DNA from 4 places in the Caloranaerobacter longqiensis genome. Region 1 is predicted to be linked to each of the others. Evidence: riboswitches for the same ligand, from Rfam matches in the RefSeq annotation. Region 1 holds a riboswitch; each other region holds the start of a gene.
The links. A riboswitch is a leader RNA that binds a small molecule or an ion and turns the genes downstream of it on or off. The one in region 1 is predicted to bind cobalamin.
Positions count from the first base shown of each region.

Region 1 (3,491 bases):
GAAGAAAAAGACAACATGGGAATGGGTGGCGGAATGCCAATGATGTAATAAAAAACCTCCGGTAAAAAACCGGAGGTTTTTATTTATTGTATAGATTGAAATTTTTCTACTGTATTAAGTAAATCTGATTTATTTACTAGACGGCTTCTATTCCATCCTCTTTCATCCATTATATTATATATTGTATATTGAATATCTTGAATATCGTTTAGACATTCAGATAGTATTTTCCTTAAAAATGGGCAAGTTGATTCAACAATTGTATTATTATAAGAAATTGCTAATTCCTTTTCCGACAATACTAAGTCATTTAATATTTCTTTTTCTGATAAATTGTTAATAATATACATGAGGTATGCCTCCTGACCATATGAATTTTAAATTTTAAATTTTAAATTCTAAATTTTAAATATTATGTGCTTAGTACCTAGTACCTAATTTTTTCTTGCTTTGTTTTCTAATTCTAGTATCAAGTAACTAGTACCTAATTTTATACGATATCCAGCTAATCTACTGACTGTTGACCATCGACTAATTTTATATTTTAAATTTTTTTATCGGCTATCAACTAAATAGCTAAGTACTTTCTTATAATTTTTCTTATGTCTCTTACTAGCGTTGTAGCATAAGTTTTTAAGCTCGCTATCATAACACATTTCTGCATAATTTAAGTATTTTTTATATAGTAGTTTTTCTTGTCTTAATTGTTCTTCGATTAATGAGAGAGTTCTATAATCTAGCTTAGAATTAAAATTTGCCATGGCAATACCTCCGATTTAGATTTATTGGCTTTTCGTAATTCGCTATTAAATACTTAATTTTACCAAAACATCTGATTTTTGGTTGGTAGTTATTAATCTATTAACTATCGACTATCATTTAAAATCCATTCATTATTAGTATTTTACTTAATAAAAAATATATAGCATGAAAAAAAGAGATAGCAAACAATAAAATAGTTTAAATTGAAAAAAAGGGAAGTTGAAAACAAAGGGAAAGAAACAAAGTGATGGTTCTGTTGTATCCAAAATGTTTGCAAATATGAATAAAATAAAGCTAAGTTTCAATTTTTAAAATTGAAATTTAGCTTTGTGCAGCTGAAATTTTTTATAATCCATAGGAAATTGTATTCCTTATTAAATTATAGATAATTTTGAATATAATTTCCGTAATGGATTTCAACAAAATTTGCCTTAATTTATTTAAAATGAAGATTTTGTTCTTTGTTAAATACTTCAGGGTAAAGAATTTTCGCTAATTTTTCATATGCTTCTGCATATCTATCATTAGGTTTGTATAGATATAAATCTTTTGGAAGGATTATGTATCTATTATTTTTTACGGCTGTTAATGATGCCCAAGCTGGATTAGATTCTACATCGCTTTTTAATTTTTTAAATATCTTTTCTTTATCACTGCCCATAGTTTGAACAAAAATAAAATCAGGATCTTCTTGAATTATTTTTTCCATTAAGATACATATTAAGTTTTCAAATTACATCTCTTTTATCTTGGTACAAATCTTTTTCTTAATTTTTGAAGCCCAGTTTTTTCTATAGCCCAGTCTACTATCTCTTTGTCCTCTTTGAGAAGTCTTTTTCTAAAGCCAAGATGCGGATATCTGCCATATGATACGAGATTTTCTACTGTTACATCTGCTGAAATATTTTTAATTTGAGGTAAAATTGCTAGCTTTTGGGCTATTTTTTTAGTATTAATAGAATAAATATCTTCATTGTCCAAATATATATTACCTTTAGATGGTTTTAAACATCTTGATAATGCTTTAAGAAGAGTTGATTTTCCCGAACTATTAGGTCTTATTATTGAAACTAGTTCCCCGTCATTAACTTTTAAATTGACTTCTTTTAATATTTCTTTCTTTCCATAGTTAACACAAAGTCCTTCAGCTCTAATTCCAATCATCTAACACCTTCTTTTCTTCTTAATAAATATAGGTGAAATTTTTACTGCTCCATTGCCTACGCTTATAAAAAAACTTATTATAGTTAAAATAATAAAATAAGATTAATATTACATTTTTGTTTACGATTTTGTTTTCTGCCATAGTATCACCTTGATTTTTATGAAGTTAATATGAAAAAAGCCCATAACCTTCTTTAAGGTATGGGCTTTATTTTGCTATTTTAAACATAACAAATAAAAGTACCCCTTCCCACCGAAGGTTTACTTCTCGTAAAAAAAAATAGGCAGGTCTCCTGACTCGTGGATTATCCTACTCTCAATGCTTTCCCAGTCAACCCAGTGGCTTATATATTGATTTCGTAACCACTCACAGTAGCGGTGGCTGTATCGGATTTGCACCGATTTCCCTTTTAATATAAAAACCTATTTTTTCTCCTATATTCTATTTTACATAACCTATCATATCATAAAAAGATATGATTTTAAATATATTTTATATTATATAAATTTAATGAATTTCAAAGGAAACAAGGGAACAGAAGGATACAGGGGGATGGTTCTAGTGTATCTAAAAGGAAACAGGAGAATTGTCTCCTTATTTCCTGCTGAATGTTTATACTATTGCGACTAAAAATATTCCTAAATAGATAGTTGCTAAAATCACAAAAAGGATTTTTTCATTTTTCTTTTCACTAATTTTAAAGTATACAACAGCATATATAAATCCTATCAATAAGTAAACAATAGCAATTAATAGTCTTAAAACTGTATTATCTATTATAATAAAAGAAATAGTAGATATTAGATGTATAAAATTTCTAATATATTCTTCATATTCCTCTCTATGCTCATTTTTGACTTCTTCTCTAAGAGTTAGCATTATTTTTTTTGCATTTATTATACCATATATCATATCAAATACTGGAATTAAGGCTATTATAGTTAGTATTAAGTTTCTATCTATAAATTTTATACCTAACATAGCATGCAATCACCTTTAAATTTTATGTTGTTTGATTTGTTAAAAAGTAATTAAATTATAAAACGAAGGCATGATAGACTATGTGAAAACTATTTTTTAATTAATTATATAATAACATGCTACTTTTTTGAAACATATATTACATTAATATGGCATAATATAATGAAATTTGAAGAAGGATTCGAAAAATGATAACATAAATGGTATTGATACCCTCAAAAGTTTGTTATATAATGGATGTAAATTTGGACGAGTTGAAAAAGTTTTGGATATTTAGGAGTGGGAAAGATAGTGTTAAAGAGAGTTTCAATAGTTAATGCGGTTTTATTTATTGCTGTTATCCTATTAAAAATATTTTATGTAAGCAGGTTGAATTATAGTATTGGATTAGTTTTAGAGAGTGAAAAGCTAAAAGATATGGCAGTGAATCTCTTTGGGACAAAAATAATTGGGTATTCTCAATATTATATTAATGATTTTGTTATGTATATATTGATTATTGGTTTAATTTTTAATATATATGTTGCAGTGAAAAAGGATAAGTAAATGAGGTATCTATATTAGATGCCTCTTTTTTTTAAAA
Region 1 is NZ_JBFWFX010000012.1:3,556-7,046, forward strand. Features, by position in the region: gene AB4Y15_RS09950 (spore coat protein) at 84-350, opposite strand; gene AB4Y15_RS09955 (hypothetical protein) at 555-761, opposite strand; gene AB4Y15_RS09960 (ABC transporter substrate-binding protein) at 1,199-1,471, opposite strand; gene AB4Y15_RS09965 (ABC transporter ATP-binding protein) at 1,507-1,926, opposite strand; cobalamin riboswitch at 2,193-2,368, opposite strand; gene AB4Y15_RS09970 (hypothetical protein) at 2,540-2,908, opposite strand; gene AB4Y15_RS09975 (hypothetical protein) at 3,188-3,454, shown strand.

Region 2 (9,411 bases), on a different contig from region 1:
TTTACATAAACATATCCAAATCGTTGAAGTTTATTAGTCATTCTTGCATTTCTATTAAATATTCCAACCATTTCATATGTTTTACCATCAATGGTAGTAATAGATTTACATAAATACATTAGTCCACCGCATTCTGCATATATCGGCATTCCAAGCTCTGATGCTTTTTTTATCTCATTTCTCAATTCCTCATTTTCTTCAAGCTCTTTAGCAAAAACTTCAGGAAATCCTCCCCCTAAATATAATCCATGTAAATTATCAGGTAGTTTTCTGTCTTTTAATGGACTAAAATATACTAATTTTGCTCCTAATTCTTCTAATAAGTCTAAATTATCTTGATAATAAAAATTAAAGGCTTTATCTAATGCTACCCCTATGTTGACATCTTTAAGTCTTGTTTTATTGTCATTATTATACGTATAGTATAATGTTGAAACTTCTTTAGAAATTTCTATTATTTCATCTATATCAATAGTCTCTTCTATCATAGAAGAGAGCTTATCAAGTTTTTCATTTAAATTTTCTACTTCCGCAGTTGGTATTAATCCTAAATGTCTACTTTCGAGTTTAATATCTATATTCTTTTTTAAGTACCCTACACATTTAATTCCGGTAAATTTTTCTATAGCCTCTTTAATCAATTCATAATGTTTTTGCCCCGAAACATTATTTACAATAACTCCTTTAATTTTAACTTTTTCATCATACAATTTATATCCTAACACCTGTGCAGCGGCACTAGACGATACTCCATTTCCATCTATTACTAATATGACAGGACTCTTTAAAATTTTAGATACATGTGCCGTACTGCCATTATCTTTTTCTATTCCAAAGCCATCGTAAAGTCCCATTACCCCTTCAATTACTGAAATATCTTTGTCAAATGAATTCTTTACAAAAATATCCTTTATTGCCCTTTCTTCTAACATCCAGCTATCAAGGTTTCTAGATTTATTACCTGTTACAAAACTATGAAAAGCAGGATCAATGTAATCTGGACCAATTTTATAAGGTTGCACATTTAAACCTCTTTTACTAAGAGCTTTCATTATTCCTACAGATACTGTTGTCTTGCCAACGCCGCTTTGAGTACCACCAATTACAAATCTTGGCATTTTCATAAATATCATCCTCATTCTACAATTGTTTTTGCCTCATATGCATGTCTTATATAAATGTTTTGTATTCCTCTATTCTCACCTAATCCATGTAAATATACATCAACTTCATATCCAGCCTTTTCTAAAATAGTTTTCCATGAATCACTTTCTTCTCCTGCCATATCATTTAGTGCATGTTCTCCTGCTACAAGCATAAATGGCATTAAAGTAACTTTCTCTATATTATTTTCTTTAAGTCTATTCATAACTTGTTCAATTTCAGGATATCCTTCAACTGTTCCCACAAAAACGTTTTTATATCCTAAGTCATTAAATACATATTCCATTGCTACATATGCAGCATTCGAATGGTGGCAAGTTCCATGTCCCATAAAAACTACTGCCTCATTTTCTTTTAGGTTTGTAAACTGCTTTGCTAATGCATTAACTGTTTCTTTGTAATCTTCTGTAGATGTAAGCAAAGGTCTGCCTATTTTAAATTTATCAAAGAATTTAACATAATTCATAGCTTCTGAAACTAACTCTTCATATTCAATTCCATTTATTATATGTAGTGGCTGTATAATTACTTCCGAGTAACCCTGATTTTTTAGATATTCTAATGCTTCTTTTACATTAAAAACCTCAATATTATCTCTTTTCTTTAATATATTTATTATTGTTTGAGAAGTAAAAGCCCTTATTATATCGTAAGCAGGAAATTCCTCTTCAAACCTCTTTTCAGTAGCTTCAATTGTTAATTTTCTAGTTTTAGCATAGCTAGTCCCAAAACTAACTACTAAAATTGCTCTCTTATTTGAGTTTATTTCTCTTTTCATCTTTTTCTCCTCTCTTAAGTTAATATTTATATATTTTCAAACCATTCTTTTTAATTATTATTGTAGAAAGATATGGAATTTTTTCATTAATTATTACATTAATGTCCGTAATAATTCTCTCTTCTTCTGTACCACACTTAGAAATTAAAACAAAATTGTTTTCAAGCCCCCTTTTTAATAATTCATTAGCAAGAATTTTACAATCATTTGCTGGCTTCATTACTATAACATTTTCAAAATTGTCCAAAGCCCTTTTAAGTTTGTCATTATCACCTTTTCTTAATGGAACTACACTAAATCCTTCTTCCCATTCAGCTATGGGCATATTTAAACTACTCGATACAGAGCAAAATGAGGTAATTCCCGGTATTGTCTTGACTTCAATATCGTATTTCTTTAAATAATGCAAAAGATACATATATGTACTATAAATAGTAGGATCACCTAAAGTGATAAATGCTACTGTTTTGCCTTTGTTCACCATTTTTGCTATTATAGAAGCATTTTCTTCCCATTTGTTTTGAAGCTCATTTTCATCATATACCATGGGAAATGTCAAATACATTATTTCTGCATTACTTTTTATATGTTCTTTAGCTATTTTATAAGCAAAACTCCCTGCTGACTCTCTTTTTTCTGGACATATTATTACATCTACTTCATTTAATATCTTTTTTGCTTTAATAGTTATGAGTTCCGGATCTCCAGGACCAACTCCCACTCCATAAAATATACCTTTTCTCATATATACCGTTGACTTATATCTATAAAAACCTTATAGAAAGCAACGCATACCTATAAATCTTTATAGATTTATAGATCTTATCCGATACTTCTATTATGAGGCTATAAGCCTGCATAACTCGAAGTCGCTTTCTACTTTTATAGGATTGCACAGCTTAAGCATAAGCCAACGGTTTTCACCTCCTATTTTGTATTTTTGCTGTGCTTTTCTATTGCCCAATATACATATATTCCTCGCTCCGTTTAAATCAGCATTAATTATTTTATTTATAACTTTGTCTTTGAATAAACCTCGTTTAACTCGCTTCCCATTTAAAGCATTAGTTAAATCAAGGTTATATTGGGATAATTCTTGCATTATTTTTATATCTTCTGTTAAGCTACTTACTTTAGATGTGTAGCTTTCATCTACGAATTTTACTTCTATTCCATAACCTTTGGCTTTGTATTCTATATACCTTATTAACTTTCCAAATGGTATTTGTATAAAGCTTTGCTTGTTAGTTTTATTCAATCTGCACTTACCATTATTTTTTAGATTGTTTAGGTTGTCCGATAATATTATCTCTGTTACATCATGTTTTTCTAGATACTCTAATACTCTTTTACTGATTTTATGAAATTGATCATGAAAATATCTATTTCTTTTTTCGTAAATATATGTTCTATATTTTTCTAAATATCTTTTTCTATTTTTATCTTTTGTAGTCTTTATTTCTCTGTTTAATTTTGCTATAAATCTATTAAAGTTAGCGTTATATGTCTTGAACTTTTTACCATCTATTATTAAACTTAGTGTTTCTTTATCGTCTACATATATACTTAAAAGGTTGTTTATTCCTATATCTATCCCTGCACTTTTGTAAGGTTTTTCTTTTATTTCTTTCTCTTCTTTTTCATATATGAAAAGTAAGTACAATTCACTGTTTGAAAAATTAAGATGTACTGCTTTAATATTTTTTAAATTCCCTACTACTTTCTCTAATTCTTTATGATTTATATATGTCCTTATCATTTTATTGTTAAGGTTTATTCCTAGCTGATTTTTTCTTTTTAATGAAAATCCTTTATAACTATCTAATGGAATTGTATAATTAGTTAGTTTTGATAGTTTTTTAGGTTTTGGCGGTTTTGCTTTATAATCTCCACTTTTAACTCTAGTAAAAAATCCTTTATATTGATATTTTACTCTTTTCATTATTTCTACTAAATTGTGAATTTTAAGTCTTTTAGATAAGTTTATTAAGTCATTCATTATTTGATGGTTTTTATATTTATTTCTGATATAAGTTAGCTTTTCTTCTAGCTTTTTCGGAGTAGTTCTTCTAAATAGTGCTCTCATTATTTCATAGTTAGTTAACAACCTAAAATCTCCGATGTTTTGTTTATAGTCTTGATTAAGGAGTATTATATACATGTTTTCAAAATGTCTATACTTGTAAATATAATCTATAACCTTTGATTTGAATTTTTTGTCTTTTATTCTCATTTTGTATGTTCTTATATTTTCATCTGCTGATTTACTCATCTCCCTTTAACTCCCTCTATAATCTTCCTTAACTACTTTTTGAATTTATAATTGTTTTAAAGTTTTTATAAGTTTTTATAAATATTTTGTAACTGTTAATTATCCTCCATAAATCTTATATTAATTCTATTATTTTAAATAATTCATCCTTATTTTTAGGTATACCATATTTATTTTTTATTTCTGGGTATTTATCTCTTAATTTTTCATAAAATTCAAGTATTATCGGTTTCTTTACATTCGCTATTTCCATTAATTTATCATTGCTAAATATTTCATATGGTGTACCTTCGCCAAGAATATTACCGTCATATAATACATATATATAATCAGCCCAAGAATAAATATTATCTGGATTATGTGAAGAAATAATAATTGTCTTATTTTCATTATTAAGCTGATTAAGTATTTCAATTATTTCATCAGCAGCTTTTGAATCAACATTAGCTAATGGCTCATCTAAAATTATTACTTCAGGACTCATTGCAAGAATAGATGCTATTGCAACTTTTTTCTTTTCTCCTCCACTAAGAAAATGAGTAGGCCTATGAACTAAATTTTCTATTCCAAGCTTAGTTATTACATAATCTACTCTCCTCTTAACTTCATTAATCGGTATATTTAAATTCATAATACCAAAGGAAATCTCTTCATATACACTTGAAGAAAAAAGTTGAGCATCAGAATCCTGAAAAACTATTCCAACCTTACTTCTTAAATACTTTAGATTTTTTTTATCATATACAACTTCTTTGCCTTCAAAATATATTTTCCCATAATCTGGCTTGTATAGCCCATTCAAATGAAAAAATAAAGTAGTTTTGCCTGCTCCATTTGGACCTAAAATACCTATTTTTTTACCCTTTTCAATATTAATATTTAAACCCTTAAGTGCATAAGTCCCATCAGGATACTTATAGTGTATTTTTTCACAGGAAATTATTATATTCTTCAATATACTTTCCTCCATTAACTTTAATTGTTTAGAAGAATGCTATAACTATAGTAAATGTAAAATATATGGAAATCAAAATCTTATTTTTAAATGAATATTCATATTCCTCTTCTAAAACGTTAATCTCACCATCATATCCCCTTGAAATCATTGAAAGGAACAACATTCTATGAATGTGAAACGATTTTATAAATACATTACTTATAAGTTTACCTAATGAATAATATCCTCTTTTAATACTGCTATATCCTAACCTACAAAGTTGTGAATTTTTTATATTACTCGCGGTATCTAACAAAACAAATATAAACCTATATATTATCATGAATATTTCAACAAAAGTTTTAGGTAACTTCATTCGCCTTAAAACCCATATTATATCGTTAATTGGAGTAGTAAGAGATATAAAATAAAGACAATTTATTGAAGCAAAAACTCTAAAAAATAGATGTATTCCTGTATTTAATCCCTCTTTTCTTAATCCAATATAAAGGGATTTAATTTTTATAAAATAATCTAAAACTTCATAAGTTCTAGAAAAATCGATTGCAATTGCTAAAAAACTAATAATTAAAAATGGAAGTGGAATAAATAAAATTTTAAGATAATATTTTACTGGTATTTTGGCTATTACTAAAATACTAAATGAAAAAGTAATAATCACAAAAATATATAGAAATAATGATTTAGATATAATGCATGTAAATAATGGAAAAAGTCCAAAAAGAACTTTTTCCATAGGATGAATTTTTCTAATATTATTCATATATGAATATTTATCTATCAAAATCATTTAATCTACCATTCTCCTTCTTTTCCCCATGTAGTAACCAAAGAAATAGAAAATAAATCCACTTCCTATAGCTGCTTGAAGAGCAAATAATAAACTTTCTATTTCTCCACTTGGAGGCTCCCAAATACTATTAAACCATGGTTCATAATCCGGATCTAATGTACTTATATATTCTTCAGCTAAACCATCAGCTCCACCAAATTCTGCATCTTTTTTTACTACAAGAGGAATAATAGTAAGTATTATAACAATAAAGATAATTAACAAATTTCTTTTAAACATCATTTCTCCCCCCTTATTGCAGCCAGTTGTTGAAGTTCATCCTTATTATATTGAGTTAGTAAATTGTATACGACTACAGTTAAAAATCCTTCACTTATTGCTAAAGGTATTTGTGTAACTGCAAATATACCTAAAAATTTAGTTACAGAAGCAATAACTCCACCAATTTCAGATGGAAAAGCAACTCCAAGCTGTATTGACGTAACAATATATGTAACTAAATCTCCTATTGCTGCTGCAAGAAAAATACTTAAACTTTTTGATTTTTTACCTTTACTAAATAATTTATATATTCCATATGCAGCTATTGGACCAGCAATTCCCATTGAAAATACATTTGCTCCTAATGTAGTTATTCCCCCATGTGCAAGTAAAAGCGCTTGAAATATCAAGACTATTAGAGCTAGTACACTTGCTATCATAGGCCCAAATAATATAGCACCAAGACCTACTCCGGTAGGATGAGAACAACTTCCTGTAACAGATGGGATTTTTAATGATGAGAGTACGAATACAAAAGCACCGCATAATCCTAACAACATTTTCATATTAATATCATCTTTACATATTTTATTCATTCTCCTTATGCCAATTAATATAAATGGAATTGAAACTATAAACCAAATAATAGTCCATTTAACTGGTAAAAACCCTTCCATTATGTGCATTGCATATACATTATTTGGTGTTAGAAAATATAAAAAGTAAATAGATAAGAATAAAAATATTTTTTTGTTTTTCATATTTTTTCCCCCTTTTTATGTATTTCATATTTTTTAAATAAAAAGTTACATATACCATAATTATTTATGATATATATATTTTGTAAAAAAACAAAACCTTGCAACAGCATGCAAGGTTTTTCGCTAAATAGACATAATAAAAGACACACTAGGGAACACAAGTGCATCTTTTACTATCAATAATAACGCACACACTTCCCTCCGAAGCTGTTGCTAAAGTTTTAAGGCAGGTTTCCTGGCTCGCGCTTCATCCTACTCCCTTGCCTTCCCTGGTTTTACCAAGTGGCATAATAAGGTTTCGTCTTCGCTCACAGTAGCGGGGGCTGCGTCGGATTTTCACCGAACTTCCCTTTTAACTTCTTTAAATAAAGAAGCACCTTAAAACTTCAATATTAAGTTTTTCTTCAATTTCTATTATAAAAATAATAATAGAAATTGTCAATAAAATATAATTTTGCCCCTATTTGTAATATGTATAAGATTATAAGGTTGTAAAAAAAATATTAAAGCTATTCTTATTGATTTTTTCATACTTTAATAATCACTTGCCAATCTTTAAATAATTATCTCAATATCTACATGTCCTAAACTTGCCGCTACATATAAAGGCGTCTGTCCATAATCATCCTGTGCCTCTAAATCCCCACTATTTAAATCGCTCACACTTTAACCCTCCATTTTGTATTTGTAATATTGTAAGTATTCTATCATTCTTTCCTCACTAAGAGCATGGTTAACCTTAACTATACCGTTTTATACTTCAATACGCTAAAGTGGGCTATCTTTTCAATAAGCCCGCTAAAATTATCAAAAACATCTAAAAATTATTTCAATACTAGATACTATCTCTTTTAGTTTTTTATCCTCTATAACATATTCTCCAACTTCTTCAATATCTTCGTATAATTTCTCCGTCTCATAGTTATACTTTTCCATTATTGATATTTTACCTTCTGGATGTGTTATACAATATTCCTTACCCTTATATCTAAACTCTATTTCTCCTCCTCGCTTTAAGTTGTCGTAAAACTCATCTAATGTATTAAATTTATTTTGCATAACATATCTCCTCTTTAGTTATTGTAATTATTCTGATTTAAATTCAATTCTTTCCCACAATTTACGTCCTTTTTCTGTCATTTCAAACCAATAATCCTCAATCTCTTTATTATCATAAGATAATTTAATAAAGTAATCATTGCTACTGCCATTAGGATATGTTATATATATCAATGACTTATCAAGTAATTCATTTAAGCATTTTTTAACCTTTTTTCTACTAAACTCTATATTAAAATAGGATAGCAAGTGTTCAATTTGTTCGATGTTTTCTCCATCATCTGCTAATGTATTCAAAATTTCAAATAAAAGTTTATCCTTCATCATAATTAAGCTTTCCTCTCTTGTCTGCTATTACTTCTAATATACCTTTTATTAATTTTAAACTTACATAAATCTATGTTCATTGTATACAAAACCGCTTTTACATGTCAATACCATTAATGCAACTTTTTACCGACGTTTTTCTGCAATTTTCGTCATATTATGTTAAATCAACCTAAAAAAATAATAGCTCCATATCGAGCTAATCATAATTTTGATATTCATAAAATTATAAAAATGTTCAGCTTTTTGTGTCTAAAATACTCTGTTTTTTATCTAAGATTAGGAAAGTTTAATTGTCTTAAAGCTTCATAAGCTATAATTGCCACAGAATTTGATAAATTCAAAGATCTTGCATGCTCATTATCCAGCATTGGTATTCGCATACATCTATCTATATTCTGTTTAAGCAACTCCTCTGGTAATCCAGCCGTTTCTTTTCCAAACACAAGAAAACACCCATCAAAAAACTTCATGTCTGTATAACTTTTTTTCGCTTTTGTAGTTGCATAAAAAAACTTCTCTTTTCCATATTTTTCTAATAATTCATCAAAACTATCATAATAATGTATATCTAAAATATGCCAATAATCTAATCCTGCTCTTTTTAAATATTTATTATCTAGCGAAAAACCTAATGGCCTAACTAAATGCAATGATGTACCTGTAGCTGCACAGGTTCTAGCAATATTCCCTGTATTTTGTGGAATTTCAGGTTCAACTAAAACAATATTTAAAGCCATAAAAAAACCCCCTTATAAATTTTTATCATCATTATCTTTTAATATAATATTAACCTCTATTGTATCATTTCCTGCTTTAAATGGAATACAGTATATAACTTCATCGCTTACTATATATTTTATATCTTGCCCATATATCAACGCTGGTATAGACAAATCAATTGCAATTCCTGTATTATAAATATCTGAAATAGCATTACAAATTAACATATTATTCATATCACATAATATTTTTACACAAGAAGCATCTAATTCAGCAATAGGAATATCATTTAAAATGCTCGATACAATCTTTTTA
Region 2 is NZ_JBFWFX010000004.1:30,020-39,430, reverse strand. Features, by position in the region: gene AB4Y15_RS04900 (cobyrinic acid a,c-diamide synthase CobB) at 1-1,124, opposite strand, end outside; gene AB4Y15_RS04895 (sirohydrochlorin cobaltochelatase) at 1,136-1,942, opposite strand; gene cobI (precorrin-2 C(20)-methyltransferase) at 1,962-2,687, opposite strand; gene AB4Y15_RS04885 (RNA-guided endonuclease TnpB family protein) at 2,781-4,214, opposite strand; gene AB4Y15_RS04880 (energy-coupling factor ABC transporter ATP-binding protein) at 4,330-5,169, opposite strand; gene cbiQ (cobalt ECF transporter T component CbiQ) at 5,198-5,935, opposite strand; gene AB4Y15_RS04870 (energy-coupling factor ABC transporter substrate-binding protein) at 5,963-6,244, opposite strand; gene AB4Y15_RS04865 (energy-coupling factor ABC transporter permease) at 6,244-6,987, opposite strand; cobalamin riboswitch at 7,196-7,383, opposite strand; gene AB4Y15_RS04860 (hypothetical protein) at 7,795-8,046, opposite strand; gene AB4Y15_RS04855 (hypothetical protein) at 8,074-8,370, opposite strand; gene trmL (tRNA (uridine(34)/cytosine(34)/5-carboxymethylaminomethyluridine(34)-2'-O)-methyltransferase TrmL) at 8,643-9,113, opposite strand; gene AB4Y15_RS04845 (chemotaxis protein CheX) at 9,126-9,411, opposite strand, start outside.
Region 2: it holds a riboswitch for cobalamin, as region 1 does, so the genes downstream of both, AB4Y15_RS04865 (energy-coupling factor ABC transporter permease) here and AB4Y15_RS09965 (ABC transporter ATP-binding protein) in region 1, are expected to answer to the same signal.

Region 3 (9,411 bases), on a different contig from region 1:
GATCCTACAAACTGCGGCAGAGCTCTTATACTTCTTGAAAAAAATGGGCTTATAAAACTTAAAGAAAATGCAGGTCTTGAAGCTACAGAAAAAGATATAATTGAAAATCCAAAAAGATTTGTGTTTAAATCCTTAGAAGCAGCTCAACTGCCAAGAGTGCTTAAAGATGTTGACGGTGCTGTAATTAATGGAAATTACGCCTTAGAGGCAGGTCTTATACCTACAAAAGATGCTATTTTACTTGAAGATGGTGATTCTCCTTACGCAAATATTGTAGCTGTTAGAAAAGGAGAAGAAAACAATCCAAAATTAAAAGCACTAATTAAAGCTCTTCAATCAGAAGAAGTTAAGAAGTTTATTGAAAAAGAGTATAATGGAGGAGTTATACCAGCATTTTAATACTCTTTAAAGTTGCTAACTAATATTATAAAACCTCCTCTTAATTTGTTATTTTAAGAGGAGGTTTCCCTTATTCAAACATATTAAACCCTTCACCTAATACTTCATGTACTGTAGATACTGTAACAAATGCTTTATTATCAATTTTCTTTATATAGCTTTTTAATCTGATAAATTCTTTTTTATTCATAACAGCCATTATAACAGGTCTAGTTTTATTCGTATATGCACCCTCTGCATAATAAATTGTAGCTCCTCTTCCAAGCTCTTCTGTTATAAACCTCTTTATCTTTTCAGGAACTGAGCTTATTACTGTAACATTCATTTTAACATTAAGCCCTTCTATTACATTATCTATAACAAATCCATTCATTATTACTCCTAATAAAGCATATAATCCTAGTTTAGTTCCAAAAGTAAGTACAGCTAACAGTGTAACTACAAAATCAGCCATTAATAGTGATTTACCTATATCTATCGAGAAAAATTTGTTTAATATTTTAGCTATAATATCAGTACCACCAGTTGAAGCATTTTGATAAAATATTATCGCCATACCTATTCCCTGGATAAGAATACCATAAAACAAGTTTAATAATATATCATCTGTTACTGGTCCATTTATAGTGAAATATTTTTCAAAAACCCACATGGCTCCTGAAAGTCCAAAACTAGCATATATCGTTTTTGCTCCAAATTGACTACCTATTAGCAAAAATGCTACAACAAATAATATTAAATTCATAATAAACATTAAAGCTCCAATAGATACTGAAGGAAATATACTCTTAATTACCATTGCAAGTCCTGTAATTCCACCAACCGCCAAGTCTGCTGGCACAAGAAAAAAACTTAATGCAAAAGCTACAATAATAATTCCTATACTTATTATGATATAATCCTTTAATATATTTCTCATAACATCACCTCAACTCCAAAGTTATTATATTTTCATTGTACCTGTTTTCAAAAATCTATCATGCCATGATAATGCTTCACTTAGTATATGTGGAATATGTTTATATTTGCCAGATTGTGCTCTTTTAAAATAATCTTTAAGCATTGGTTTAAAATCAGGATGTGCACAATTTTCTATTATAACTTTAGCACGCTCCTTTGGACTTAAGCCTCTTAAATCTGCTACTCCTTGCTCTGTAATTATTACCATCACATCATGCTCTGTATGGTCATGATGTGAAACCATAGGAACTATTGAAGATATAGCTCCATTTTTAGCAGTAGATGGAGTTGTAAAAATAGAAATATATGCATTTCTAGTAAAATCACCAGAACCACCTATACCATTCATCATTCTTGAACCAAATATGTTTGTAGAATTAATATTCCCATAAATATCAGCCTCTATGGCAGTATTCATCGCTATTACACCCAATCTCCTTATTACTTCTGGATTATTGCTTATTTCCTGAGGTCTTAGAATTATTTTATCTTTATATGATTTAATCCTTTCTTTAAATCTTACAAGCCCTTCTTTAGAAGGAGTTATAGAAGTACCTGAAGCAAATAATACCTTTCCTGAATCAAGAAGGTCAAGCATTGAATCTTGAATTACTTCTGTATAACAGACTAAATTTTCAAAATTTGATTTCAAAAGCCCAGCTAAAACTGCATTTGCTACACTTCCAACACCTGATTGCAAAGGTAATAAATTTTGTGGAAGTCTGCCTACTTTCACTTCATGTTCTAAAAAGTCTATAAGATATCCTGATATCTTCTCTGAAATATCATCAATCGGGGCTAAAGGTCTAACATTATCTATAATATCTGTTATTACAATCGCTGCTATTTTATCTAAACCACATGGAATATATGGAGTTCCAATTCTTTGATCTACCCTTTCAATAGGTATCGGTTTTCTGTTAGGTGGATCATTGGGAATATATATATCAGCCATACCTTCTAAATCAAGAGGTTGACTTGTATTAATCTCAACAATCACTTTTTCAGCCATTTGCACAAATGTAGGTGAACAACCGATAGATGTAGAAGGTATTATATGCCCTTCTTCTGTTATTGCAACAGCTTCGATTATTGCAATGTCTATTTTCCCTAGAAATCCATATTTCGCATATTGGGGTACATGACTCAAATGCATATCTAAAAATTCACAACCACCGCTATTAGTATAATCTCGTATACTTTCATTAGTCTGATATGGCAATCTCTTTGCGATAATTCCAGCCCTAGAAAGCTCACCATCTAATTCGTCCCCTACAGATGCTCCTGTTAGTAAACCTATTCTTATTTTTTCACCTGTTTCTTTAACTCTTTTAGCCAATGCTAATGGAACTGCTTTAGGGTAACCAGATGGAGTAAAACCACTCGTACCAATATTCATTCCATCTTTAATTAACATAGCAGCCTCTTTTGCAGACATTATCCTGCTTAATAATTCTTTATTTCTGATTCTATCATCAAGCATACCCACCCCTCCTTACTAATTCATTAAAATTAAATTGGAAGTTTATACAATATAATAGTAAAGATAATCATACCTAAAAGTGCAAATGGATAAGTTGCTCCATAGCCAGCAGCTACATCATCACAATTTGTAGCATCTATAGCAGCCCCTAACCCCGGAGTACTCGTCATACCTCCACAAAGTGCCCCCGACAAAACAATCCAATTTATTTTGAATGCATATCTTCCTATAATAAAGCCAGCAAATATCGAAGAAAAACCGCAAATTAATGCTATTAAGGCTAAATATAGCCCTGAACCTGTAAGCGATGTTAAAGCAGAATATCCATATCTTAATCCCACTATAGTTAAGAAAAAAGAAAGTGCCAATTCACGTATTACACTCAATACCTTGCTATTCATTCTGAAATTTAAAAAGCCTATTTTACCTATATAGCCAAGCAATAGGGACGATATTAAAACTCCACCTGTTGTACCTAAACTAAAATAATTTATTGTAGGTCCCAAATATATTTTTAAATTCCCAATAAATACACCAAATAAACATACAAAAACAAACGCTATCAAATCAAATTGTACTTCTCTGTCTTTAATACTCTCTTCTTTAGATGAATACATTTCTTTAAAAAATTCCTCTTTTTCTTTATTAATATCTATTCCAAAAATTAATGGCATAAACTGCATAGCTAAAATAACAATAAGAACACCTGGTATATAGCCAATCGCATAGCCAAATCCAACCATACTTTCTGCTTCCTTACCATAAATAGAAACAGATTCAAGTGCAGCAGCCAAACCTGGAGAACTTGTTAAAGCCCCTGTATACACCCCAGAAATGGCAAATAAATTTTGTCCTTTACTTATCAAAGTCATAATATAAGTAACAAATGCCCCTGTAAATGTAATAATAATTCCTAAAATTATAAACTTAACCCCATATTTCTTCAACACTTTGTCCAAATCTTTTGAAGCCAAAAGTCCCACAGCCGCTACAAACAATATAAGAGTAAATAAGAAAAAATCTCTTGAAATCACTCCTTGTTTTAATATTGTTTTAGCATATGCTGGCATCTGTTCTAAACCTTTATACGGCAGTGCATAATTCTTATATATAAACCATCCTAGTATAAGTCCAGTAAACAATCCTCCAGAACTGCCGAGTTTAAATCTGCCAAAATTAACTTTACCTAATAATTGCCCCAAAAAAACCGAAGCGAACATCAACACAAAAGGATTAGTTATAAACTTTGTAACATCTAAATCCATTTTATCTCCCCTTTCGAACGAAAAAACACCCTATTCCCACTTGGGAATAAGGTGTATTATGGCAATAAATAACCGCCTCTAAAATAGCATAAATCGGCCTATACTACTCATAATACCTCCCCATCCTCGTGGGTAAAAACGGTATTGTTCCCTATGGCAGGTCTCCTGGCTCCGGATCATTACACAGTTACTGCCTTCCCATTTCTATTAAAAGAAACAGTGGCATTTGTGTAACTGTGTTCCTCGTCACAGTGGCGGGACCGCGTCGGACTTCCACCGAACTTCCCTTTTAAGCTTATGACATCTATCATAAGCACCATAGAGCTCCGTATTCTATTTCCAATCACATTTTATTAAACTAATTGCAACTTGTCAATGAATATTAAAAAAAAACAAAATTTTTAAACTTTTTATAATCCATAAAAAATTAGAACAAAATCATTTTTATAATTTATTTAAATCCAAAATTTTATTCAAATTAAAGCCACTCTGGTGGGTCTTTTATATATGGTCTTATACCATATTTTTCATCATGTTCTTTTAATACCTTATCGATTATTTCCTTTGAATCTTTTATTTTATCTATTAATTCTAGGTCTATACCTTGACTAAACGGACAACTACTTATACATATTCCACAATCAGTACCTAGACTTCTCCACATCCTATAACAATCTTCCTGTTTTATCTGCCACCTCTTTACTCCATCTATCTCTACTGGATCACCTGAAGGAATTGCTCTGCCCGGACATGTTCTTACACATCTTTTACATATCTTACAAAATTCCTCTAAGCCAAAATCTATTCTCTTATCGGGTACTAATGGCATATCTGTAGTAACTACCCCTAATCTAACCCTTGAACCGTACTCTCTCGTTATTATTATTCCCTTTCTTCCTATGTCGCCAATTCCTGCATCTCTTGCTACAAGTGGAGCTACGACTAAATAGTTACCATCCATATGGTTTCTTGCATCGTAACCTAATTCCCTAATATAATAAGATAAAAGCATTCCTATTATAGCTGCATCTACATACGCTTTTGATGTTTCTATCACTTCAGATACTTGAGGTGCTCTATTAATCATATTTTTATCCATTTCAACTGCAAAAACTATTCCATAAGGATGTTTAGCTTCTACTTCTTGACCATATACATCATCTTGTCTACCTCTATGACTATAATAATGATATTCTTTCATTTTTGCTATTCCAACTAGCTTAGCTCCATAATACTTAGCTAATCCCTTTATCCTTTTTGTCATATTCTCAGCATTAACTTCAACTTTAACGGGATTAATTTCTCCTTCCACATAATTCATTATATCTCCCAGAAATCTGAAGTTTGCTACTGCAATTGGCGAATTTACTGGACTATAAGTAGCTGTACCTTCTCCACATATTTGAGGTCTATTCCTAATATCATCATCTATTTCCTTTTTGTCTTTATTTCTTTTATAATAATCTTCATACTGAGGCGTACCTTTTTTATAGTTCATCCTCGCGAACATTGTATCTCTTTCATCTATCCTCTTCATATAGACACTCCTATTAAATAATAATTTCCTACAACTTATAATACAATTATATAACAAACTAATATCAGATCGTTGACAAACTTATTTTTTAAAATATCTATGAAAATAAAAGCGAATGCTTGAAAGAATTTAGTAAAAAAACTAGGTGAAAATTTTAAACAAAATTCTCTAAATTAATTACAATGTAAATTTTGTTGAAATCCATTACGAAAATCATATTTAAAATTAAAATAATTAAATTAAGCTAGCTTTCAGAGTCAGGACGACTCACCCAACGCGTTAGGATTTTCTAAAAATTTGAGCCTTAAGTTTTTTCTAAATTTTTTCGCATGAGTGTTATTTTCATAAATAATTTACTTTGTCAACAAACTAATATCTCTCAATTATTTCTTTATATCTAAAACAATCTTTAGTATGGTCATTTACCATTCCTACTGCTTGCATATAAGCATAACAAATTGTAGGTCCAAAAAAAATAAAACCTCTTTTCTTCATATCCTTGCTTATCTTTTCAGATAACTTTGTTTTAGAAGGTATTAAAGAGTCATCTGCCCATGAATTTACTATCGGCTTATTGTCAACAAACTGCCATAAATATTTATCAAAACTTCCAAATTCCTGCTGAATTTTTAAAAAAGCTTTAGCATTATTAATCACTGCTTCAATCTTCTTTCTATTCCTAATAATACCCTTATTCTCCATTAGCTTTTCAATCTTATTTTCTTCATATTTTGATATTTTCACAGGATCAAAATTATCAAATGCTTTTCTAAAATTTTCTCTTTTTTTGAGTATTGTAATCCAACTAAGACCTGCTTGAAACATTTCTAATACTAGGAATTCAAATAGTTTTCTATCGTCATGGATAGGTATCCCCCATTCTTCATCATGATATTTTATATATATTGGATCATCATTTACCCAACCGCATCTTTTTTTCATTCTAATCTCCCCTATTCAATATTAATTTTATCAATTCTTAATTGATATTATATCAAAAAACCCCTCATATGCTTACATATGAGAGGTTTCTTTATATTTATCGTCTGGATCGACTTTTTTATAAAAAACATTGGTTTTTACATTCATCTTCCTTCCATTTATTAAAATATATTCATCATCTAACCACTTAATAATAGGATCGCTTCCTTCATCCCAACTCCAATATATTACTTTAATCTTTTTCGTCTTAGTGTTCACTAGCTCTACTTTAATAGTCAATTCCTTTTTCCCTTCGATTATATATGCTTTAGCAATATATTGTTTATTAGGAGAATATACTTCTTTTACTAATTCTCCATCGAATAGTGAACTCGGATCATAATAATCAAAGTATATGACTAAAGGTCTATTAGAAAGTTTTATTAAAAATATTATAATTATTACTAATAAAACTATTTTCACTATTCTTCTCAATCTTAACATCTCCCTATTAAATACACAAATAATTTACTTTTTTATAAATTAAACCGAACTACGTCTCCTTTTTAATTTGATTCCGATAAACATAAATAAAGATGGAAGCCACATCATTATTAAAAATCTAGTTAATAGATTTTTAATCAAATACGGCAAATATACCTGTAAAAGCGAAAATTGGAATGGATAATTAAAAAAGCCAATAGGCCCCCAATAAAAATCATATCTTTCATCTTTCAAAAGTACCTTACCATCTGAAACTACATATATAGTCAGCATTAATACTACATTTATAATAACTAGAATAGATACAGATAAAAAATCATATTTAGGATGATTTTCTATATTTAACTTTGAACCTGCAAAAATATATAAAAATACAGAGAATAATCCCAATAAACCGAATAATATTAAAAAATATACTTCTTTAATATGCTTTGCTATGATGAGAAGAGGTATTGTTAAACAAAAATTTATTATTATTATTATAAAATGATATAACAATGCCTTTAAATTGTTCTTTAACATAATAATCCCCCTGTCAAAAACCTCTCATACACTTACATATGAGAAATTTCTCTATATTACAAAAATTAAACCAAACTATGCCTTCTTTTTAGCTTAATTCCAATAAACATAAATAAAGACGGTAGCCACATTATTATTAAAAATCTAATTATTAGATTTTCGATTAAATACGGTAAATATAGCTGTAAAATCGATAATTGGAATGGAAAGTTAAAAATGCCAATAGGAGCCCGATAAATACCATAAATTTCATCTTCTAAAAGCATTTTACCCGCTGAAACTATATACATAGTCAGTATTAATGCTGCATTTATAATAACCAAAATAGATACAGATAAAAAATCATATTTAGGAGGGTTTTCTATATCTAGCTTTAAACCAGCCAAAATATATAGAAATGCAAAGAATAATACCCATAAACCATGTAATATTGGAACATATATTTCTTTAGCATCTTTTAACATAGTAAGAAATGGAAAACATAAACAAAAACTTATTATTATTATTACACAATGATATAATAATACCTTTAAATTGTTCTTTAACATAATAATCCTCCTATTGAAAACCTCTCATATGCTTACATATGAGAGGTTTAAGAAAATTCACTTCTTTTACTTAGAATTATTTTCACTATTCTTCGCACTCTTAAAAAAATAGTAACACCCATCTATTAAATAAATCTATGTTATCATTATAACAAAGTATAATAAGGTCTTCAATACCATTGATGTCATTTTTTACCGACATTTTTCTGCAATTTTCACTACTGGATAAATTAGTTTGATATTGATTATTTTGTTGTTTGTGATTGTATTAGGTAAAAAAAATACCTTCTGGACTATTTTATCCAGAAGGCATATTGCTCCAATATAAATTAACTCATTACTACTCCTAGACTTAATGCAGCAATAATTATTATCATTAATATTACCAAAAGCTTCCATGTGAATTTTAACCACTTGTCGTAAGATAATCTACCTATAGCTAAACCACCCATAACAACAGCACTAGTAGGAGTAATTAAGTTAACAATACCGGATGCAGATTGGTAAGCAGTTATTACTATATGTCTTGCAACTCCAGCAAAATCTCCCAATGGTGCCATAATAGGCATTGATAATGTTGCTAAACCTGATGTTGATGGAATTAAGAAAGACAATGGTATATAGAATAGATATGTTAAAATAGCAAATGATACAGAACCTGTTTGTGATAAAGTCTTTTCTCCTAGATTAAGCACAGTATCTGTAATATTTCCTGCATTCATTATAACAGTAATACCACGAGATACCCCAATTATTAATGCAACACTTAATAAATCACGTGCACCTTCTACGAATGCAGATACAAGTTCTTTTTCACCCATACCAGCAACTAATCCGATAATAATTGCGGATACTAAAAATAGTGCAGTTAATTCACCAAACCACCATCCCAAAGTCGGAATAGCCGTAATTCCCATATCTTCAAAAGGAATAACTCCAAATACCATGATTATAAAAGTTAAAGCAAATAAACCTAATATAAACTTTCTCTTGCCAGTTAATTCTGGGAATTCGTTTTCCGAACTCTTTGATAAAAAATACTTTTTATTATCTTCCCACATATCATATACAATAGATTTTGTCGGATCTTTTTTTACTTTTTCTGCATATCTCATAACAAATAAAATTGTTACCAACTCACCTGCTACTAATATTAATAATCTTAATCCAATGCCCTCACCTAACGAAATTCCTGCAAATCCTGATGCTATTCCTGTTGCAAATGGGTTTACAGTAGAACCAAGTACTCCTACACCTGCTCCCAACATTATA
Region 3 is NZ_JBFWFX010000006.1:101,661-111,071, forward strand. Features, by position in the region: gene AB4Y15_RS07210 (MetQ/NlpA family ABC transporter substrate-binding protein) at 1-399, shown strand, start outside; gene AB4Y15_RS07215 (YitT family protein) at 470-1,318, opposite strand; gene scpC (succinyl-CoA:acetate CoA-transferase ScpC) at 1,343-2,842, opposite strand; gene AB4Y15_RS07225 (aspartate-alanine antiporter-like transporter) at 2,872-4,107, opposite strand; cobalamin riboswitch at 4,246-4,443, opposite strand; gene AB4Y15_RS07230 (4Fe-4S dicluster domain-containing protein) at 4,586-5,644, opposite strand; gene AB4Y15_RS07235 (DNA-3-methyladenine glycosylase I) at 6,014-6,586, opposite strand; gene AB4Y15_RS07240 (DUF5412 family protein) at 6,659-7,060, opposite strand; gene AB4Y15_RS07245 (hypothetical protein) at 7,109-7,591, opposite strand; gene AB4Y15_RS07250 (hypothetical protein) at 7,657-8,139, opposite strand; gene AB4Y15_RS07255 (YfcC family protein) at 8,469-9,411, opposite strand, start outside.
Region 3: it holds a riboswitch for cobalamin, as region 1 does, so the genes downstream of both, AB4Y15_RS07225 (aspartate-alanine antiporter-like transporter) here and AB4Y15_RS09965 (ABC transporter ATP-binding protein) in region 1, are expected to answer to the same signal.

Region 4 (9,411 bases), on a different contig from region 1:
ACATCATCTGGCCAAAGTCTGAACTCATATCTATCTGCCGTCTTTAATGCAATAGATATAGCCTTCTCCCACCAATCATAACTTTTATATATATTTGCAAGTGGATTTTCTGATGAACTAATTATTTTTGCTGATATCCATATATTATACATTAAATACAACACCTCTATTATAGTACTCTTGCTAACACTATCCCATACATACAAACAATTTCTTTCGTCTCTAGAGTATTTAACTATGTGGAATTTTAAAACCTGTTTATTAGTCTTATCTTTTGTAAAAACCTGCAACCATTTAAAAAACTATAATTGTTTATATTATCTAATATAGATTATATAATATATATATGGAATATCAAATATTCTTTATTTTTATATGATTGGTTTTATATAAAAGTAAAATAGTTTAAAATTAAATAAAGCATAGTTTCTAACTTTAAAAAGTGTTAGAAACTATGCTCATCTATATTTTATTTAAAATCTATATCTAGAAGATAATATTAGTAACACAAAATAGTTCTACTACATCCTGATAGAAATAAAAAGGAAACAAAAAACCGTCCCCTTGTATCTTTATACTGGTATCCCGGCTTCAGCGAACGTAATCATTTCATTATTCATATACGTAGCTGCCTCAATTAAATTTAAAGCAAGTACTGCCCCCGTTCCTTCTCCAAGTCTCATATCCATGTAAAGCATTGGTTTTAGTCCAAGAAACTCTGCTGCATATACTGCTCCCTTTTCCTTCGATGCATGGGAAGGTATAAGAAAATTTTTAGTTTTAGGCTCTATAGTACATGCTATAAGAGCAGCTGCCAGAGAAATAAATCCATCTATCACTACCGGCACCCTATTAGCTGCTCCCGCAAGCATCACTCCAGCCATTCCGCCTATTTCAAGCCCTCCAACTTTAGCAAGAACATCTATCCCATCCTTCGGATTAGGATTATTTATTTCTATAGCTCTCTTCACTACTCCAGCTTTATATTCAAGTCTTTCTACTGGAAAATTAGCTCCTATTCCCGTTACTTCAAAAGGATCATATCCACATATAACCGAAACAATCGCCGCACTTGGAGTGGTATTACATATTCCCATTTCTCCAGTTGCCAAAATATTTTTTCCTTTTTTAATCTGTTCTTCAGCAACTTGTATTCCAACTTCTAAAGATTTTATGGCTTCCTCTCTACTCATAGCAGGCCCTTTAGCCATATTATCTGTTCCATACTTTACTTTCCTACTTATTATTCCAATCTCATCTATATCTACCTTCACACCTATATCTACAGGTACTACATCAGCTCTAGCTTGTTTCGCTAATGCACAAACTCCTGTTACCCCTCTTGCCATATTTCTAGTTTGAATTTCTGTTACTTCCTGCGGAAATACTACAACTCCTTCTTCAAAAACGCCGTGGTCTGCTGCCATAACTATAACCACTTTTTTATCTACCTTTGGATAAAGTTCCCCCGTTATTCCTGCAAGCTGAATGACTATCTCCTCCAATCTTCCTAAACTCCCGGGCGGTTTAATAAGATTATCCACCCTTTCTTTTGCCTTTGCCATAGCTTCCTTATCGAGTTCTCCAATTTTACTAATAGTTTGTTTTAATAAATCCATATTTTGTCCCCCTTCTTTTCTATATTTATTTTCTTATAACTAAAAAAGTTCATAGTTTATTTGTGCATGACAAACAAACCATGAACTTTACCATCATCCATGAGTTTTATGTAAATTATAGGCAGGTCTCCTGGCTCAGGTTCAACACCTTTAAACGCCTTCCCAGATTAATATCCAGTGGCATCATGTTTAAAGGCTCACCTTCACAGTGGCGGGTCCGCTGGAGATTTCCACTCCATTCCCTATTCTCCCTAAACGGGCACCTATAATTTTTATATTAATTTGTATACTAAAAGGATATATTCTATGTATTTCAAAAAATTCCTGCTAAATACTAATAAATTTTTCTATTTTTATCTATTCTACTTTAGATTTATGTCCCTAAAGAGGATTTTTGTTTTTTTATGTAGAAATAAATGGGTATATATTTTATATATTAAACGGTTTACAATTGGACAAACAACACAACAGAGTTAGGAGGAGTGGGAATGAAAATACATTTTTATGGAGCTGCTGAAATTGTAACAGGTTCTAATCACTTAATTACAACAGATAAATACAAAATTTTAATCGACTGTGGTATGTTCCAAGGTAGTGAAGAACTAGAAAAACTAAATTACAAGGATTTTGAATATAATCCTTCTGAAATTGATTTTGTTTTGCTTAGTCATGCTCATATAGACCATAGTGGTAGAATTCCAAAATTAGTAAAGGAAGGCTTTAAAGGTAAAATAATTTGTACAAAAGCTACTTATGATTTATGTAAAATCATGCTATTAGATAGTGGTCATATACAAGAATCAGATACAAAATGGCTTAACAGGAAACGTATACGTGCCGGTAAAGCTCCTATTAACCCTCTATATACGGTAGAAGATGCTAATATAAGTTTAAACTACTTTAAACCTGTTTTATATAATCAAAAAATTAATCTAAACGAAAATATCCAAGTCAGATTTAGAGATGCTGGTCATCTGCTTGGTTCTTCAATAATAGAATTATGGATTACAGAAAAAAACAAAACAGTGAAAATAGTTTATTCTGGCGACTTAGGAATGAAAAACAAACCTATACTAAGAGACCCAGAACTTATAGAAGAAGCAGACTATTTAATTATAGAATCAACATATGGCGATAGATTACATGAAAGCGTTGCTGAAAGGACTAATAAATTAATAGAAATAATAGATAAAACCGTATCTAGAGGCGGTACAGTTATTATACCTTCGTTTGCTGTAGGAAGAACTCAAGAATTAATCTATGAATTAAACAATTATTATGAGAATTTAGACATCATGGAAACATATAAAAAAATACCTATCTATGTTGACAGTCCAATGGCAGTTTCAGCTACTCAAGTTTTTAAAGACAATCCATATTGTTTTGATGATGAAACCAAAAAACTCATACTAAGCGGAGATAATCCGTTTGAATTTGAAAATCTTTATTTTATTAACGACCAAAAAGAATCTATGAGACTAAACGAATATAATTATCCAAAAGTCATTATTTCAGCTAGTGGAATGTGTACTGCTGGTAGAATTAGGCATCATCTTAAGCATAATCTTTGGAAAAAAGAAAATAGTGTTATATTTGTAGGTTATCAAGCAGAAGGTACTTTAGGCAGAATGCTCAAAGATGGTGCAAAAAAAGTCAAAATATTAGGAGAAGAAATAAGCGTTTTAGCAGAAATATATAGTATTGAAGGTTTCTCTGGCCACGCTGATCAAAAAGGTCTAATGGATTGGTTAAAAGGTTTCAAAAAATTCCCCGAAAAAGTCTTTGTAGTTCACGGTGAAGAGCAATCAGCCAAAAAATTAGCAGAATTAATTAAAGAAACCTACAAAGTCGATACTATCATACCAAATATGGGATATATTTATGAATTTAAAGACAATGAAGCAAAAGTTTATCATGGTGAAATATTAGAACCTCTTAAAAAGAAAGAAAACATTAAAAAAGAACTACAAGAAGTATATAATCAGTTTGAAGTTTTAATTGCTAATACTGAAAAAATTATTGATGAAGAGATATTGAAAAAAGATTATGATAAATTGAAAAATAAACTTATAGAATTACAGCAGAAATTACTAGATATCAGTATTCTTTTAGGAGATTAATATGTATGTTTATATTCAAACTATGTTTAAAAAAATAGTTTTTTGATAATATTATGATAAAATTAAAAAAATATATATGGAGGGATAATATGTCAAAAATAATTTTAGGTCTGCAAATTGACAATCGTTTCGAGGAAGTATCTGAAGTACAAAAAATATTGACTGATTACGGATGTATTATTAAAACTAGATTAGGTCTACATCAACAAGCAGAAGATAATAATAACTGTACAGAAAAAGGATTAATACTACTTGAATTAATTAATAATTGTGGTGATAAATGTAATGAATTAGAAGAAAAATTAAGTGCGATAAATGGCGTTGTAGTTAGAAAAATGGATTTCTCTTATTAATCTTATATCAATCAAACCTTCTATTAGTCAAGCTAATAGAAGGTTTTTTCTTTTTGTGATTCAAATCACTGAATTATTTTTAAATTTTGGGTATATTATAATTAAAGAAAGACAATAGGATGGTTAGTTATGGATAATCAAATGTTTTGTTATCAATGTGAACAAACAGCAGGTGGAAAAGGTTGTGTTAAAATAGGTGTTTGTGGAAAAGACCCAGAAGTTGCAGCTCTACAAGACTTACTTATTTACTTACTAAAAGGAATAGGTTTTTATGGGCAGAAAGCATTAGAAAAAGGCAAAAAAATTGATGAAGAAATTCATAAGTTTGTTATGGATGCAATGTTTGCTACTTTAACTAATGTTAACTTTGATGCCGAAAGATTTGTTGAATATATTAAGAAAGCTGCTGAAGTAAAAGAAAATCTTAAAGAATTAGCTGGAGATATTGAAGGACCTATTCCAGACGCTGCAAGTTACAAAGTACCTTCAACAAAAGAAGAAATGATAAATGATGCAAAAAAAGTTGGAATAATGGCTGATGAAGACTTAGATCAAGATATTCGTTCACTTAGAGAACTACTTATTTATGGTTTAAAAGGAATGGCTGCATATGCACACCATGCTTATGTTTTAGGTAAAACTGATGAGACTGTAAATAATTTCTTCTATAAAGGACTAGCTGCTACTTTAAATGATAATTTAACTATAGATGATTTATTTAATCTAAATATGGAATTAGGTCAAGTTAACTTCAAGTGTATGGAATTATTAGATAGTGCTAATACTGGTGCCTATGGTAATCCTGAACCAACTGAAGTATTAATAACTAAGAAAAAAGGACCTTTCATAATAGTTTCTGGTCACGACTTAAAAGATTTAAAAGAACTTCTTGAGCAAACAGAAGGTAAAGGTATAAATATTTATACTCACGGAGAAATGTTACCAGCTCATGCATATCCTGAACTTAAAAAATATCCGCATTTAGTTGGTAACTACGGTGGTGCATGGCAAGACCAACAAAAAGAATTCGATAACATACCTGGTGCAATATTAATGACAACAAACTGTTTACAAAAACCTAGAGACAGCTATAAAGACAGAATTTTTACTACTAGCATAGTAGGTTGGCCAGATGTAGCTCATATAGAAGAAGTAAATGGTAAAAAAGATTTTACACCTTTAATAGAAAAAGCTTTAGAGCTTGGTGGTTGGCAAGAAGACGAAGAAGAAAAGAAAATTTTAGTAGGATTTGGACATAATACGGTATTAAGCCTATCTGATAAAATTATTGAGGCTGTAAAAAAAGGTGATATCAGACACTTCTTCTTAATAGGTGGATGTGATGGTGCTAGACCAGGAAGAAATTATTATACTGAATTTGCTGAAAAAACACCAAAGGATACAATAATTTTAACATTAGCTTGTGGAAAATATAGATTTAATAAAAAAGACTTTGGTAAAATTGGAGAATTCCCAAGATTATTGGATGTAGGTCAATGTAATGACGCTTATTCAGCTATAAAAATAGCAGTTGCTCTTGCAGATGCTTTTGAATGTGATGTAAATGAACTACCTCTATCAATGATACTATCATGGTATGAGCAAAAAGCAGTATGTATTCTTCTTACATTATTATCATTAAATATCAAAAATATTTATCTTGGACCAACTTTACCAGCATTCATTTCACCAAACGTATTACAAGTATTAGTTGATAAGTTCAATATAAAACCTATTTCAAATGCAGAAGCTGATATGAAAGAAATATTAGGCTAAATAAAAAGGCTATCTCTATCGAGATAGCCTTTTTATTTAGAAGTTATAGTTTTAATTGGTAAAAAAATATCAAATTTTGTACCAGTTCCTGGTTTGCTAGAAACTTCAATATATCCATCATGTTCATCAATAATTCTATGAGTTATAGCTAATCCAAGCCCAGTTCCAGTATCTTTAGTTGTATAAAATGGTTCAAATATTTTTTCAAGTTCATTTCTTTGTATACCTGTGCCATTATCTTCAAATGACACCTTAACCCAACCATCTTTTATATTTAAACTTATGTTTAAATAACCTCCTTCAGGCATTGCTTGCACAGAATTGAATATAACATTTATAAAAGCTTGTTTTATTTTTTCTGAATCTATTAATATTTCTATGTCTACTTCAGACGTATAAATAATTTTAACATCATGTTGTTGAGCATACTTTTTAGTAAGCATAATTACTTCTTTTATAAGTTTATCTATGCTTTGGTTTTTAATCTGATTTACATTAGGTTTAGCAAAATCCAACAATCCTTTAATTACCATATTAGCTCTATCTACTTCATGAACTATAATTTCAAGCCCCTCTTTTATTTCAGCATCTTCTATATCTTTAATTACAGTCTGAGATATAGTCTTTATAATCCCTAATGGATTCCTTATTTCATGAGCAATACCAGACGCAAGTTGTCCAACTGCTGATAGTTTTTCTGCTCTTCTCACTTGATTTTCCAATTTCCTAATCTCCGAGATGTCCTCAAGTACAATAACAACTCCCTCTATTTTATTTAGAATATTATGCAATGGATAAGCAAATAATTTTACATAAATATTAGTTTTATCTTTTGAATTACACTTAGTAACGATATTCACTTTTTTATCAAAAGCCAGTACATCTTTTAGTATTTTTTCAATTTTATCATACTCTGTAAATAGAATATCTAATCCTTTCCCTATACATGTTTCATCTAAATCTAACAATTTTCTTCCTTCTTTATTTATCAATTGTATTTTTAAATCTTTATCAACTGCTATAAGAACATTAGTTATACTATCTAATATATTTTGAGTAAAATTTTCAAGATCGGTCAATTTTCTAATTTGTATCTCCAATATCTTTTTCTTTTTAAAATCTGCTTCAACTAAAAATCCAGTAACCGTGCCTATAAAAACAAACATAATTATTTCTAAAAAATGATTTAAAATAGACATATTTATTTTCTCTAATGATAATATCTCTGGAAAGATTAAAGGCGTAACATATAAAATAGAAACTATTACTGATGTAAATAGACCTCCCTTTAATCTGAATTTAAATGAAGAAATTATTATAGGAATATAAAACAATCTCCTGTGAAAATCGTGTATATCCCATCTAGCTGGTATAATTGAATAGTGAAGCATTGTTATAATCACAATACTTATACTAATAAAAATAATATCCATTATTTCTTTTTTATTAAATCTCTTCATTTTAATTCTCCTTTAATAGAACAAAATCTTCGATTTAAAATAAATTATAAAGATGATTTTACCTATATCTATAAACGGAATTTATATTCAAAATTATTCACAATTTAACAAGGTATATAACGACTCTGGCATGTAAGCATGCCAGACAAAGTTTCAATAAAATCAACATTAATTTTTTTATTAAATATAAGATTTTATTATAATTCCCTATGGATTATAAAAAATATCTCTAATAGTTATTATAATACATAAACTTTATAATTCCCTAACAAAATAAAAAGGACAGACTTATAATCTATCCTCAAACTGTTAATAAACTTTATAATTAAAATTATAGAAATAAAAGCAAATGCACGGCAAAAATTTAGTATAAAAACTAAACCAAACTTTAAATTTCGTAAACTTTACTTGAAATCTAACCCAAACTATTTAACCAAACTTTTGAAATTTACCTCTTCTTTGGTCCAAATAAAAACTCTTTCCTCTGCACCTGCTACATCTGTCATAATAATTTTTAAATACTCTGTATTATTGTCAATTAGACTTTGTCCGTTAACTTTACTAGGAACAATTAATTTACCAAAAACATGATGTCCTTCAGGTATACCTACAGGAAGCCACTCTATATTTTCACTAACTTCTAGCCCTTTATCATTTTTTAATACTATTTTCTGTTCTAAGTTATTTTCAGAAATATTATAAGTATGAGTATTTAAAAATACATCAAATACCAGATTTTCTTTTAAATTTTCATTATCTAAAAATAAATTTAGAAAAACAACATCTACATAAACATCATTCTGAAAATCAGTTCTAATATATTTTATATTTTCATCAGAGTATATTTCTTCATAATAACTATTTTCAGATATTTGCTCCTCATCTATTATTTGATCCTCTACTTGAGTATAATCTGCTTTATCGTTATTATTTATATCTTCTATATAAATATTTTCTTCATCAATTTCTATATCAGTTTCTTGATTGTCTTGTTCTGTTATTTCTTGATTATCTTCTTTTATCACTTCATTATATTCATCTTTATCCGTTTTATCCTGATATTTTTTATCTAATATATTAATTGAACTTTCATCAGAAGTTTTTTCTTCATTTTCCATATCTAAATCTTCTACTTCGCTGTTCTTATCTATGTTCTTATCTATGTTTTTATCATTATACTCTTTATTATCGTCTAATTTCTTATCCTGTTGAATAAGTGTCTGTTCGACTTTCTCAATTTTTGTTCGAGAAGTCTCATTATTTGTTCTACTGGAAGATTTCTTATCTATATAAATAAACGAAGATGCAATAATTATTATTGTAATTATTATACTTAGTGCCCTTGCCATGTCTACCTCCCATACTAACCATTATTTTCATATAATTTATAATATTCTACTATTAATTGATCTAATCCAACACTTAATTTATATATGATTTCATAATCTTCTTGATTTTTAATAGCTTTATTTAGTTTTTCTCTTAATATAGATATTCTATATATTAAATACACAATATCCATCTCCACTTTTACGCCATATCTTATAGAATAAAATTTTCTTTTAATGTGATTTTATTCACCGATTTTATAAAAGTGTTGCATATAACACAAGTACTGTATTATTTAGTATTACAAAATTATTTCATTCTAATAAACTTTTCTTCACACTCTCTACTACAGAAATAATATGTGCGGCCATTAATAGTTCTTCTTATTGAGTCAGTTTTACTAACATACATACCACATACAGGGTCTTTAGCTGTTTCTAATGAATTCATATGATTTTCTTTATGCATAGTATGACCATTACTTTTATGTTGCATATGTCTTTCATGAGAATGTCCTCCACAACAACCTCCACCCATTCTCATCATATAAATCATTAATACTACAAATCCTATAGCTAATAATATATTCATAACTAATTCCTCCTTTAATTTTATATTCAAATAATATTGCAATTTATATGCCAGTTTTATAATTTCTAATTTAAAATAATAAAATTTATATCTGAAGATTGTTAACAAAACCCCTGCAAATATTTAATATATGCAGGGATTTTGTCAACAATTTAAGAGCTCC
Region 4 is NZ_JBFWFX010000010.1:75,784-85,194, reverse strand. Features, by position in the region: gene cobT (nicotinate-nucleotide--dimethylbenzimidazole phosphoribosyltransferase) at 573-1,619, opposite strand; cobalamin riboswitch at 1,723-1,901, opposite strand; gene AB4Y15_RS09545 (MBL fold metallo-hydrolase RNA specificity domain-containing protein) at 2,108-3,739, shown strand; gene AB4Y15_RS09540 (CPF_0552 family protein) at 3,829-4,092, shown strand; gene hcp (hydroxylamine reductase) at 4,222-5,868, shown strand; gene AB4Y15_RS09530 (two-component system sensor histidine kinase NtrB) at 5,901-7,328, opposite strand; gene AB4Y15_RS09525 (hypothetical protein) at 7,754-8,677, opposite strand; gene AB4Y15_RS09520 (Spo0E family sporulation regulatory protein-aspartic acid phosphatase) at 8,692-8,850, opposite strand; gene AB4Y15_RS09515 (YHS domain-containing protein) at 8,967-9,248, opposite strand.
Region 4: it holds a riboswitch for cobalamin, as region 1 does, so the genes downstream of both, cobT (nicotinate-nucleotide--dimethylbenzimidazole phosphoribosyltransferase) here and AB4Y15_RS09965 (ABC transporter ATP-binding protein) in region 1, are expected to answer to the same signal.